3 regions of the Klebsiella sp. WOUb02 genome follow, and region 1 is predicted to be linked to each of the others. Evidence: predicted binding sites of a transcription regulator. Region 1 holds the regulator's gene; each other region holds the start of a gene.
The links. Region 1 encodes Fur, which represses iron uptake genes when iron is present. Its sites were predicted from a motif close to ATAATAATGAGAACNACTATCAA; they were not measured.

Region 1 (3,281 bases):
GCAATATGAACCGCAGCGATCTGATTGAAGAGATGTTGATGAACCAGCTGGCGGCCCTGCATAGCCAGAGTAAAGCCTGAGAAACCGCAAAAACAACACTTTCATGTAGCAGAGTGTGCAGTCGGGCGTGATTGCTGTTTCCGCGCCCTTCCCTGTTCTGCTATGATTGCCGTTATCTGCGGGCATTACGCCACTACCACATCATTAAGTTTCAAGAGGTTATTTTACTCATGGCAATCATCGGCATCTTTTTTGGCAGCGACACCGGCAACACCGAAAATATTGCAAAAATGATCCAAAAGCAGCTTGGTAAAGACGTTGCTGATGTTCACGACATTGCCAAAAGCAGCAAAGAAGACCTGCAGGGTCATGACATTCTGCTGCTGGGCATCCCAACCTGGTACTACGGTGAAGCACAGTGTGACTGGGACGATTTCTTCCCGACGCTGGAAGAGGTCGACTTCAACGGCAAGCTCGTCGCCCTGTTTGGCTGCGGCGACCAGGAAGACTACGCTGAATACTTCTGTGACGCGCTGGGAACCATTCGCGACATCATCGAACCGCGCGGCGCAACCATCGTCGGCCACTGGCCAACGGCGGGCTACCATTTCGAAGCCTCTAAAGGTCTCGCTGATGACGACCATTTCGTCGGTCTGGCTATCGATGAAGACCGTCAGCCTGAGCTGACCAACGAGCGCGTAGAGAAATGGGTTAAGCAGGTTTCTGAAGAACTGCATCTCGAAGAAATCATAAACGCCTGATCGTTAAACGGCGCTATCCTGGGATATCGCCGTATTAATAGGTAAAAGCAATAAAACTAATAGCTACAAGTTTTTAACTTTTAATCACATATCTGTACAATGTCCTCTGATTTAACGAGGAGACGTGACGCAGTTTGTAGCCTGTGCCTCGTTTTTGACAGCATAAAAGGCTCGATGCTTGCGGTTTTCATTTCATCATGGCAGTTCTATAATGAAACGCATTACATCGGGTGATTCTCTGTATTACTTCCGCTAATGGAAGTAGATCGTTTAGCAACAGGACAGATTCCGCATGACTGACAACAATACCGCATTGAAGAAGGCTGGCCTGAAAGTCACACTTCCACGATTAAAAATTCTGGAAGTGCTGCAGGGGCCGGATAACCATCACGTCAGCGCGGAAGATTTATACAAACGCCTGATCGACATGGGTGAAGAGATCGGTCTGGCCACCGTTTACCGCGTACTGAACCAGTTTGATGATGCCGGCATTGTTACCCGCCATAATTTTGAAGGCGGTAAATCCGTTTTCGAACTGACGCAGCAGCATCATCACGATCACCTGATTTGCCTCGATTGCGGCAAAGTGATTGAGTTCAGCGATGACTCCATCGAAGCGCGTCAGCGTGAAATTGCCCACCGTCACGGTATCCGCCTGACCAACCACAGCCTGTACCTGTACGGCCACTGTGCGGAAGGCGATTGCCGCGAAAATGAACACGCGCACGACGCGGTGGAAAAATAGTTTCCCGCCGCGTAAGCAGCAAAAAGCCAACCCGAAGGTTGGCTTTTTTTATGCCCGCAAATAGGAGGTACGAGGGAAATCAGGGCCGGGTATTGTTGCGGCGGATCTCTTTCCAGATCTGGTCGCAGCGGGCTTTCACCGCCTGATCGTTGCCGGTGCGGGTCGCCAGGATACACTGCTGATAATCCAGCACGCGCACGCTTTCCTGCGTGGCGAACTGCTGGTGCTGCTTATCCTCTTTAAGAACGTTCAGCACGCTCTGGCAGGCCTGAACTTTATCCGGATTCCCTTCTGCCGTATTGATGCAGGCGCTGTAGGCGTCCTTCAATTTAGTATCTTCTTTTGGCGCCGGTGACTGCGTACAGGCCACCAGGCCCGATGCCAGCATGGCGATGAGCAATAGCTTTTTCATAATCAACCTCACGGACTGGCGGCAGGCTTACGCCCGCGGCTGCGGCATCAGAAAATAGTGAACGGAGCAATAACCATAAACTTCACGTCGCGCTCATCCTGGAAGATATTGCCGTAGCCGCCGCTCCAGCTAGGAATATCGGAGTGGTTGTCGTACTGGGTGAAGTGGAGCTTGAACAACGTTCCCTTCGCCCGGCCATCCTGCACGGTATACATGGCATCGAGGCTGTAGGCCGACTCTTCCAGACGTTTGTCGGCGTTGTAGTAGGCATCTGGCGTCGCCATTTTGCCCGGCTTCGCATCCCATGCATAAACGTAAGACGCGCCAAACGCCCAGCCCGGCATATTCCAGTTTTTCATGTCATACATGGCGCCGAAGAACACGGCCTTTTCACCGTTGGCGTTGAAGTCGGAGCGGTTATCCCACCACACGTCCAGGCGACCGTTAGAAGATGCGTAGGTTGGGGTCATACGCTGCAGGAAGTAGCCCTGCTGGCCCTCGGCCTTAACCCAGGTGCCTTCCAGACGCAGGTCCAGCACGTCGGCAACCTTGTAGCCAAAGGTCAGCGCCTGCAGCCAGGCGGTGCCGTCGTAAATATCGTTCGCGCCGCCGTTGCTGACCTTATCGCGGGTGCCGTAGAACTGATAGCTGGTGTTTAACGGGGTGCCGGCAACGTCAAATTTATAGCTGGCCTTAGCAAAATACTGGTCGATATAGCCCTGAGCCTGGCCAAACGCGGCCTCCAGCACGAGGTCGTTTTTAAAATCATATTTGGCGCCGATGGAGTGCAGATAATCGACTTTCGTCTTCTTATCGTTCTGGTAGAACTCATCCATCTCAATGTGCCACGGCGCTTTGTATTCGTTGGTCCACATGTAGGAGAAGCTCAGCGCGCCAGAGTCGCCGTAATCAAAGTTGGCCCCGGCTTCAGCGCCCTGATAAGTGCCCGGCATAAAGCTCCAGTGCGGAGCCAGCAGCGTTTGCCCGGTTGGTTGAATGTAGCCAGCACGCGCCCACACCGGGCCATACTTAAATTTCGCCGCCGCTTTATAGAGGCTGATCCCGCTCTTATCGCCGGAGTAATCTTCGTCGTAGGCTTTATTCCTTGAGGAGAAGGCAATTTCGTTCGGGTGGCCGCTTTCGCTGCTTTCCGCCATCTCAATTGCGGTAAAGGCAGCCACGTCAATACCAAACATATCGGCAGCATAGCCGGACTGGAAATCCAGGTTGGCGTTCCAGGTTGAATGCGAAAGGTTGGTTTTGTACTTATCGCCGTCGGTAACATCTTTACGGTCGCGCTCACGCTGCCAGTAATAGATACCGCCGGTTAACGTGGAATCATCGATAAAACCTGCTGCGCTGG
Region 2 (3,281 bases), 1.9 Mb from region 1:
CTGAAGACCTTCATTCGCGATCTGCAGCCGGTAGTGGAAATGGGGCCGGACGCGCTGATTATGTCCGATCCGGGCTTAATCATGCTGGTACGGGAAAACTTCCCCGAGATGCCGATCCATCTCTCGGTCCAGGCCAACGCCGTCAACTGGGCGACGGTCAAATTCTGGCAGCAGATGGGGCTGAGCAGGGTCATTCTCTCGCGCGAGCTGTCGCTGGAAGAGATTGGCGAAATTCGCAGCCAGGTGCCGGAGATGGAGCTCGAAATTTTCGTTCACGGCGCGCTGTGCATGGCCTACTCCGGCCGCTGCCTGCTCTCCGGCTATATCAACAAACGCGACCCGAACCAGGGGACCTGCACCAACGCCTGCCGCTGGGAATATAACGTCCAGGAAGGCAAGCAGGACGACGTCGGCAATATCGTTCACAAATATGAGCCGATCCCGGTGCAGAACGTGGAGCCGACGCTGGGGATCGGCGAGCCGACCGACCGGGTATTTATGATTGAAGAAGCCAAACGCCCGGGCGAATATATGACCGCCTTCGAAGACGAGCACGGCACCTACATCATGAACTCGAAGGATCTGCGCGCCGTCGCCCACGTTGAGCGCCTGAGCAAGATGGGCGTGCACTCGCTGAAAATCGAAGGCCGCACCAAGTCCTTCTACTACTGCGCCCGCACCGCGCAGGTCTACCGCAGGGCGATCGACGACGCCGCCGCCGGCAAACCGTTCGACGAAAGCCTGCTGGAAACCCTCGAAGGGCTGGCCCACCGCGGCTATACCGAAGGCTTCCTGCGCCGCCATACCCACGATGACTATCAGAACTACGAGTACGGCTACTCGCTCTCCGAGCGCCAGCAGTTTGTCGGCGAGTTTACCGGCGAACGGAACGGCCAGCTGGCGGCGGTGGCGGTGAAGAACAAATTCACCCTCGGCGACAGCCTTGAGCTGATGACGCCGCAGGGCAACGTCAACTTCACCCTCGAACATATGGAAAATGGCAAAGGCGAAGTGATGCCGGTCGCCCCCGGCGATGGCTACACGGTCTGGCTGCCGGTACCGGAAGATATGACGCTGCAGTATGCTCTGCTGATGCGCAACTTCGCCGGCCAGAGCACCAGAAACCCGCACGGCAGCTAGTTTAGCAGGGTTATTTTTTCAGGATGCACGGATATTAGAATCGGATCACATACCGTTTCGCTCAAAGCCGGTATTATCCATTTCGCTGAAAAACATAACCCATAAATGCTAGCTGTACCAGGAACCACCTCCTTAGCCTGCGTAATCTCCCTTACGCGGGCTCATTTTTTATTATTAACCTGCCTGCCTGATTTCCTCTTTATCGCGGGGACCCATTCGCGATCGTGACCCTGAAATTAAAAATAATACCCGCCTTTCCCGCAGGGTTTACTTTCGCCGGCCCGATAGCGCACGCCGTTTCGCCCCTATTCATTAGGCAGATAATTATAATCACCCCAACCAAATGGTAATGATAACTATTTGCATTTGATCAAACGGAAGCATAAACTGCCATCCTTTATTTTTATAGCGTTTTAAGCCGGTAATTAACCAGCTACTGGTTTTTCATCTCTTACATTGTTGCATTTTCGATATCTTTTTAAAAAATAAGGAAATTTTATGGGAAAGCGCGCCTTAACCCTCGCTTTATCTACGTCGATTTTTACCGGTTCGACGCTGGCTGAGGGAAAAAATGACAATGAAGAAACGATGGTTGTTTCATCAACGGGAACCGCTGAAAACACCCTCTCCGGATCTGATTTAAACAGATTCAGAGGGATTGCCAATGCCGATATTTTCTCCTCTGAAACCTATATCCAGTCAAATAATATGCGAAACGAGGCCGGTTCAATCGATCCCGGAATCAGGGGACTGCAGGGTGAAGGCCGCGTTCCGGTATTTATTGACGGCTCTCTGCAGTCAACGCATACCTCAAGAGGCTATCAGGGAACCAGCGACAGAACCTACATCGACCCTGATTTAATCAGCAATATCGCTATCAGCAAGGGGGCCTCGCAGAATAACAATGCCTTTTCATCCGGCGCCATCGGGGGGGTAATAAATATAAAAACCCTCTCCACCGAGGATATTATCAATCCCGGCAATAGCTATGGCCTACTGCTTAAGCTAAGAACCTTTAACAATAATAAAAAGCCGGATATTCCCGATGATTACGCGGCGCAGAGCTATTATCAGCTGACGGACAAACCCCGCGGGTATGATTTCCGAAACGGCTCCGCCACGCTGGCCTTTGGTTTCAGAGATGATAACGTTGACACCGTTGTCGCCTACAGTAAAAGATCCACCGGAAACTATTTCTCAGGGAAAAATGGTTTTAAGAAATTCACAGATCCGGTGGTATTTAAAAATGAAGAGGTTGTAAACACCTACTTTGCAAGCGAGTCATTTATTTATAAGCTGGCGCTCAGCGCCAATGACAACCATCACTTCAATCTTGCGTACCGCAACCATCGTCAGCAGGCCGGTGAAACGCTGGCTGCCTACTGGTATAAAAATGCTAACGACATTGATTTCGAGCCCCTGCCTGCGGGAGTGGAATCCATGCCGCAATGGAAACCCGGCAGCGCGATTGTTAACGCCTACAGCGCCGGATACACCTATACCCCCGTTGACAATCGGCTGATTAACTTAAATCTGAACTACTGGCTGACCGATACAAACTTAAAGCAGTATAACGGCCTGTGGGCATTGGGAACCGATGCGCAACAATATCTGCACGCCTACAGCAACAATAAAAACGGGATCGCCATCGTCAATGAAAGCCAGCTAAATATGCTCACGCTGCGCTACGGGGCATCAACGCAAAAAGAGAAGCTGGCGCCAAAATCTGACGGTCTGACCCGCTTTACCGCTTACCCCACCTCGCGTCACGGTGAGAGAAGAGAAAATGCCCTCTTCGTAAACGGGATGATTGAGAGCGGCCCGCTCCAGGTCAATCTGGGAATTAATTATCATAATTCCACAGCCAACGATTTTCAGACCAATCAAAGCGTAAAATATCAGGCGAAAGCGGATCTGAGTTCCGAAATAAGCTATGCGCTGACCCCAAATACCGCCCTGTTTGTGAAAGCAGCCAGAAACTACAGAATGCCGAGCCTGTATGAAACCACGGTATCTAATGAGATTTTCAGCTATAATCCGGCGGATCCTATTGCGCCAGAAGTCTCCCTGCAAAAAGAAATTGGGATTAAGATACATCGCCCGGCTTTATTATCCGCAGAAGATGCACTTGACCTCTCCCT
Region 3 (3,281 bases), 2.0 Mb from region 1:
GTTTAAACTGGCCGCTTCTCTTGCCTTTAAAGATGGCTTTAAGAAAGCGAAACCAGTTCTGCTTGAGCCGATCATGAAGGTTGAAGTAGAAACTCCGGAAGAGAACACTGGTGACGTCATCGGTGACCTTAGCCGTCGTCGTGGTATGCTGCGTGGTCAAGAATCCAACGTTACTGGCGTTGTGATTCACGCTGAGGTTCCGCTGTCTGAAATGTTCGGATACGCAACTCAGTGCGTTCTCTGACCAAAGGTCGTGCTTCTTACTCCATGGAGTTCCTGAAGTATGATGACGCGCCGAACAACGTTGCTCAGGCCGTAATCGAAGCCCGTGGTAAATAAGCCGTAGGGTTAAACCAAAATCCCGTGCTCTCTCCTGAAGGGGAGAGCGCTATAGTAAGGAATATAGCCGTGTCTAAAGAAAAATTTGAACGTACAAAACCGCACGTCAACGTCGGTACTATCGGCCACGTTGACCATGGTAAAACTACTCTGACCGCTGCAATCACTACCGTTCTGGCTAAAACCTACGGTGGTTCTGCTCGTGCATTCGACCAGATCGATAACGCGCCGGAAGAAAAAGCTCGTGGTATCACCATCAACACTTCCCACGTTGAATATGACACCCCGACTCGCCACTACGCTCACGTAGACTGCCCGGGCCACGCCGACTATGTTAAAAACATGATCACCGGTGCTGCGCAGATGGATGGCGCGATCCTGGTTGTTGCTGCGACTGACGGCCCGATGCCGCAGACTCGTGAGCACATCCTGCTGGGTCGTCAGGTAGGCGTTCCGTACATCATCGTGTTCCTGAACAAATGCGACATGGTTGATGACGAAGAGTTGCTGGAACTGGTTGAGATGGAAGTGCGTGAGCTGCTGTCTCAGTACGACTTCCCGGGCGACGACACCCCAATCGTTCGTGGTTCCGCGCTGAAAGCGCTGGAAGGCGAAGCTGACTGGGAAGCGAAAATCATCGAACTGGCAGGCTACCTGGATTCTTACATCCCGGAACCAGAACGTGCTATCGACAAGCCGTTCCTGCTGCCGATCGAAGACGTATTCTCCATCTCCGGTCGTGGTACCGTTGTTACCGGTCGTGTAGAGCGCGGTATCATCAAAGTGGGCGAAGAAGTTGAAATCGTTGGTATCAAAGACACCGCGAAATCGACCTGTACCGGCGTTGAAATGTTCCGCAAACTGCTGGACGAAGGCCGTGCGGGTGAGAACGTTGGCGTTCTGCTGCGTGGTATCAAACGTGAAGAAATCGAACGTGGTCAGGTACTGGCTAAGCCGGGTTCTATCAAGCCGCACACCAAATTCGAATCTGAAGTGTACATTCTGTCCAAAGACGAAGGCGGCCGTCATACTCCGTTCTTCAAAGGCTACCGTCCGCAGTTCTACTTCCGTACAACTGACGTGACTGGCACCATCGAACTGCCGGAAGGCGTAGAGATGGTAATGCCGGGCGACAACATCAAAATGGTTGTTACCCTGATCCACCCGATCGCGATGGACGACGGTCTGCGTTTCGCAATCCGTGAAGGCGGTCGTACCGTTGGCGCGGGCGTTGTTGCTAAAGTTCTGAGCTAATTATTTAGTTCTGAATTAAAAAGGGCGCTTCGGCGCCCTTTTTGCTGCCCGTCATTTAGGTCGTAAACGCGAGAGCGGCTAATATAAAAAGTGCCTTATCAGGGTTATTATATAAACAGCCTATTGTAATCATAACTATTCTCATTTACACTTTGAGCATAAATTGAACGGGAGTGAATATGTACGTTTGTTTGTGTAATGGTGTAAACGATAAAAAAATTCGTCAGGCCGTACGGCAATTTCACCCTCAATCTTTTCAGCAGTTGCGTAAGTTTATTCCCGTTGGAAATCAATGTGGTAAATGCGTTCGCGCCGCTCGCGAGATCATGGAAGATGAATTAACTCGCATGCCGGAATATAAAGAGATCGCCTGAGACCTCTGCCTTTTCTTTGACATCTATATAGTGCGAACTACGCTTCAATGAGTGGAAGCGGAGGGACTATATAATGAAAGGTGATGTCAAAGTCATAAGTTATCTCAATAAATTATTGGGAAATGAGCTTGTCGCAATAAATCAGTACTTTCTCCATGCCAGGATGTTCAAGAACTGGGGCCTGATGCGCCTCAACGATGTCGAATACCATGAATCCATTGATGAAATGAAGCACGCCGATAAATATATCGAGCGTATTTTATTTCTTGAAGGGCTGCCCAACCTGCAGGATCTCGGCAAGCTGGGTATCGGTGAAGATGTCGAGGAGATGCTGCAGTCTGATTTAAGACTGGAGCTGGAAGGCGCCAAAGATTTACGAGAGGCTATCGCCTATGCCGACAGCGTCCATGATTATGTCAGCCGCGATATGCTGATCGAAATCCTCGCCGATGAAGAAGGACATATCGACTGGTTGGAAACCGAGCTGGACCTGATCGGTAAAATTGGCCTGCAAAATTATCTCCAGTCACAGATTAAAGTTGCTGACTGACAGCGTTTGCCATCCACAGTAAAAACCCGCTGCAGCCAAAAAAGGGCCAAACGGCAGCGGGTTGTTCAGGACCTCCCGGCGCTTCCAGATAACCACGCGCAGAAGCAGCGCGGCGCAGGCAATTAGCGTCGCCATAAACACCAGCTGTGGCAGCCACTGCCAGCCGTGCCAGGCGCCGAGAGCGGCAAGAAATTTCACGTCGCCATAACCCAACCCCTCATATCCGCGAACCCCTCTGTAAACCCAGTAGACTAAAGCAAATGCCAGATATCCCGCGATAGCTCCCCAGACGGCGTTTTCCAGGCCCATCGGCATGCGACAAAGATAAAACAGCAGGCCAGCCCAGAGCAGGGGGCAGGTCAAGCGATCGGGAAGTAGTCCATAGCGTAGGTCGTGCCAGCAGAGCGCCAGAGAGAACACGCAGTAGAAAAGCAGGAAGGGGAGAGTCATGTACATGGGATACCCCGGCGGATGAATCGTATGCGCCGATTTTGACCCGGCGAGTCGCGAGCGGCAAAGGACGATAGTGGGTTTTGCGCGCGGCGATCCGCTAAGTTTGCTATTTTTCAGCCGGCAACATTGCTCTTCCCGGCAGCCTCGCAAATATAAATGACGATTTTCTACGCAGCCCTTGTGTTGGGTCCGAATTTGCGTATAATGCGCGGGCCCGTCAAAATTGGCGGGCCGGTTCGATATGAACCCTGATAGAGCTTTTAGCTATCAAACAATGTTCCCAATCGGGGAACTATGTAAGAACGGTTACA

Region 2: the regulator Fur is predicted to act here: its motif matches at 1,484-1,506, upstream of ABOC21_RS07880 (TonB-dependent receptor domain-containing protein).
Region 3: the regulator Fur is predicted to act here: its motif matches at 1,716-1,738, upstream of bfd (bacterioferritin-associated ferredoxin).

The regions. Positions count from the first base shown of each region.
Region 1 is NZ_CP170110.1:2,162,578-2,165,858, forward strand. It holds gene ybfE (LexA regulated protein) at 1-80, shown strand, start outside; gene fldA (flavodoxin FldA) at 231-761, shown strand; gene fur (ferric iron uptake transcriptional regulator) at 1,054-1,506, shown strand; gene chiQ (ChiQ/YbfN family lipoprotein) at 1,586-1,918, opposite strand; gene chiP (chitoporin ChiP) at 1,966-3,281, opposite strand, start outside.
Region 2 is NZ_CP170110.1:254,358-257,638, reverse strand. It holds gene yegQ (prephenate-dependent tRNA uridine(34) hydroxylase TrhP) at 1-1,140, shown strand, start outside; gene ABOC21_RS07880 (TonB-dependent receptor domain-containing protein) at 1,639-3,281, shown strand, end outside.
Region 3 is NZ_CP170110.1:4,211,564-4,214,844, forward strand. It holds partial or broken gene fusA (elongation factor G) at 1-339, shown strand, start outside; gene tuf (elongation factor Tu) at 409-1,593, shown strand; gene bfd (bacterioferritin-associated ferredoxin) at 1,773-1,967, shown strand; gene bfr (bacterioferritin) at 2,041-2,517, shown strand; gene ABOC21_RS27470 (prepilin peptidase) at 2,494-2,973, opposite strand.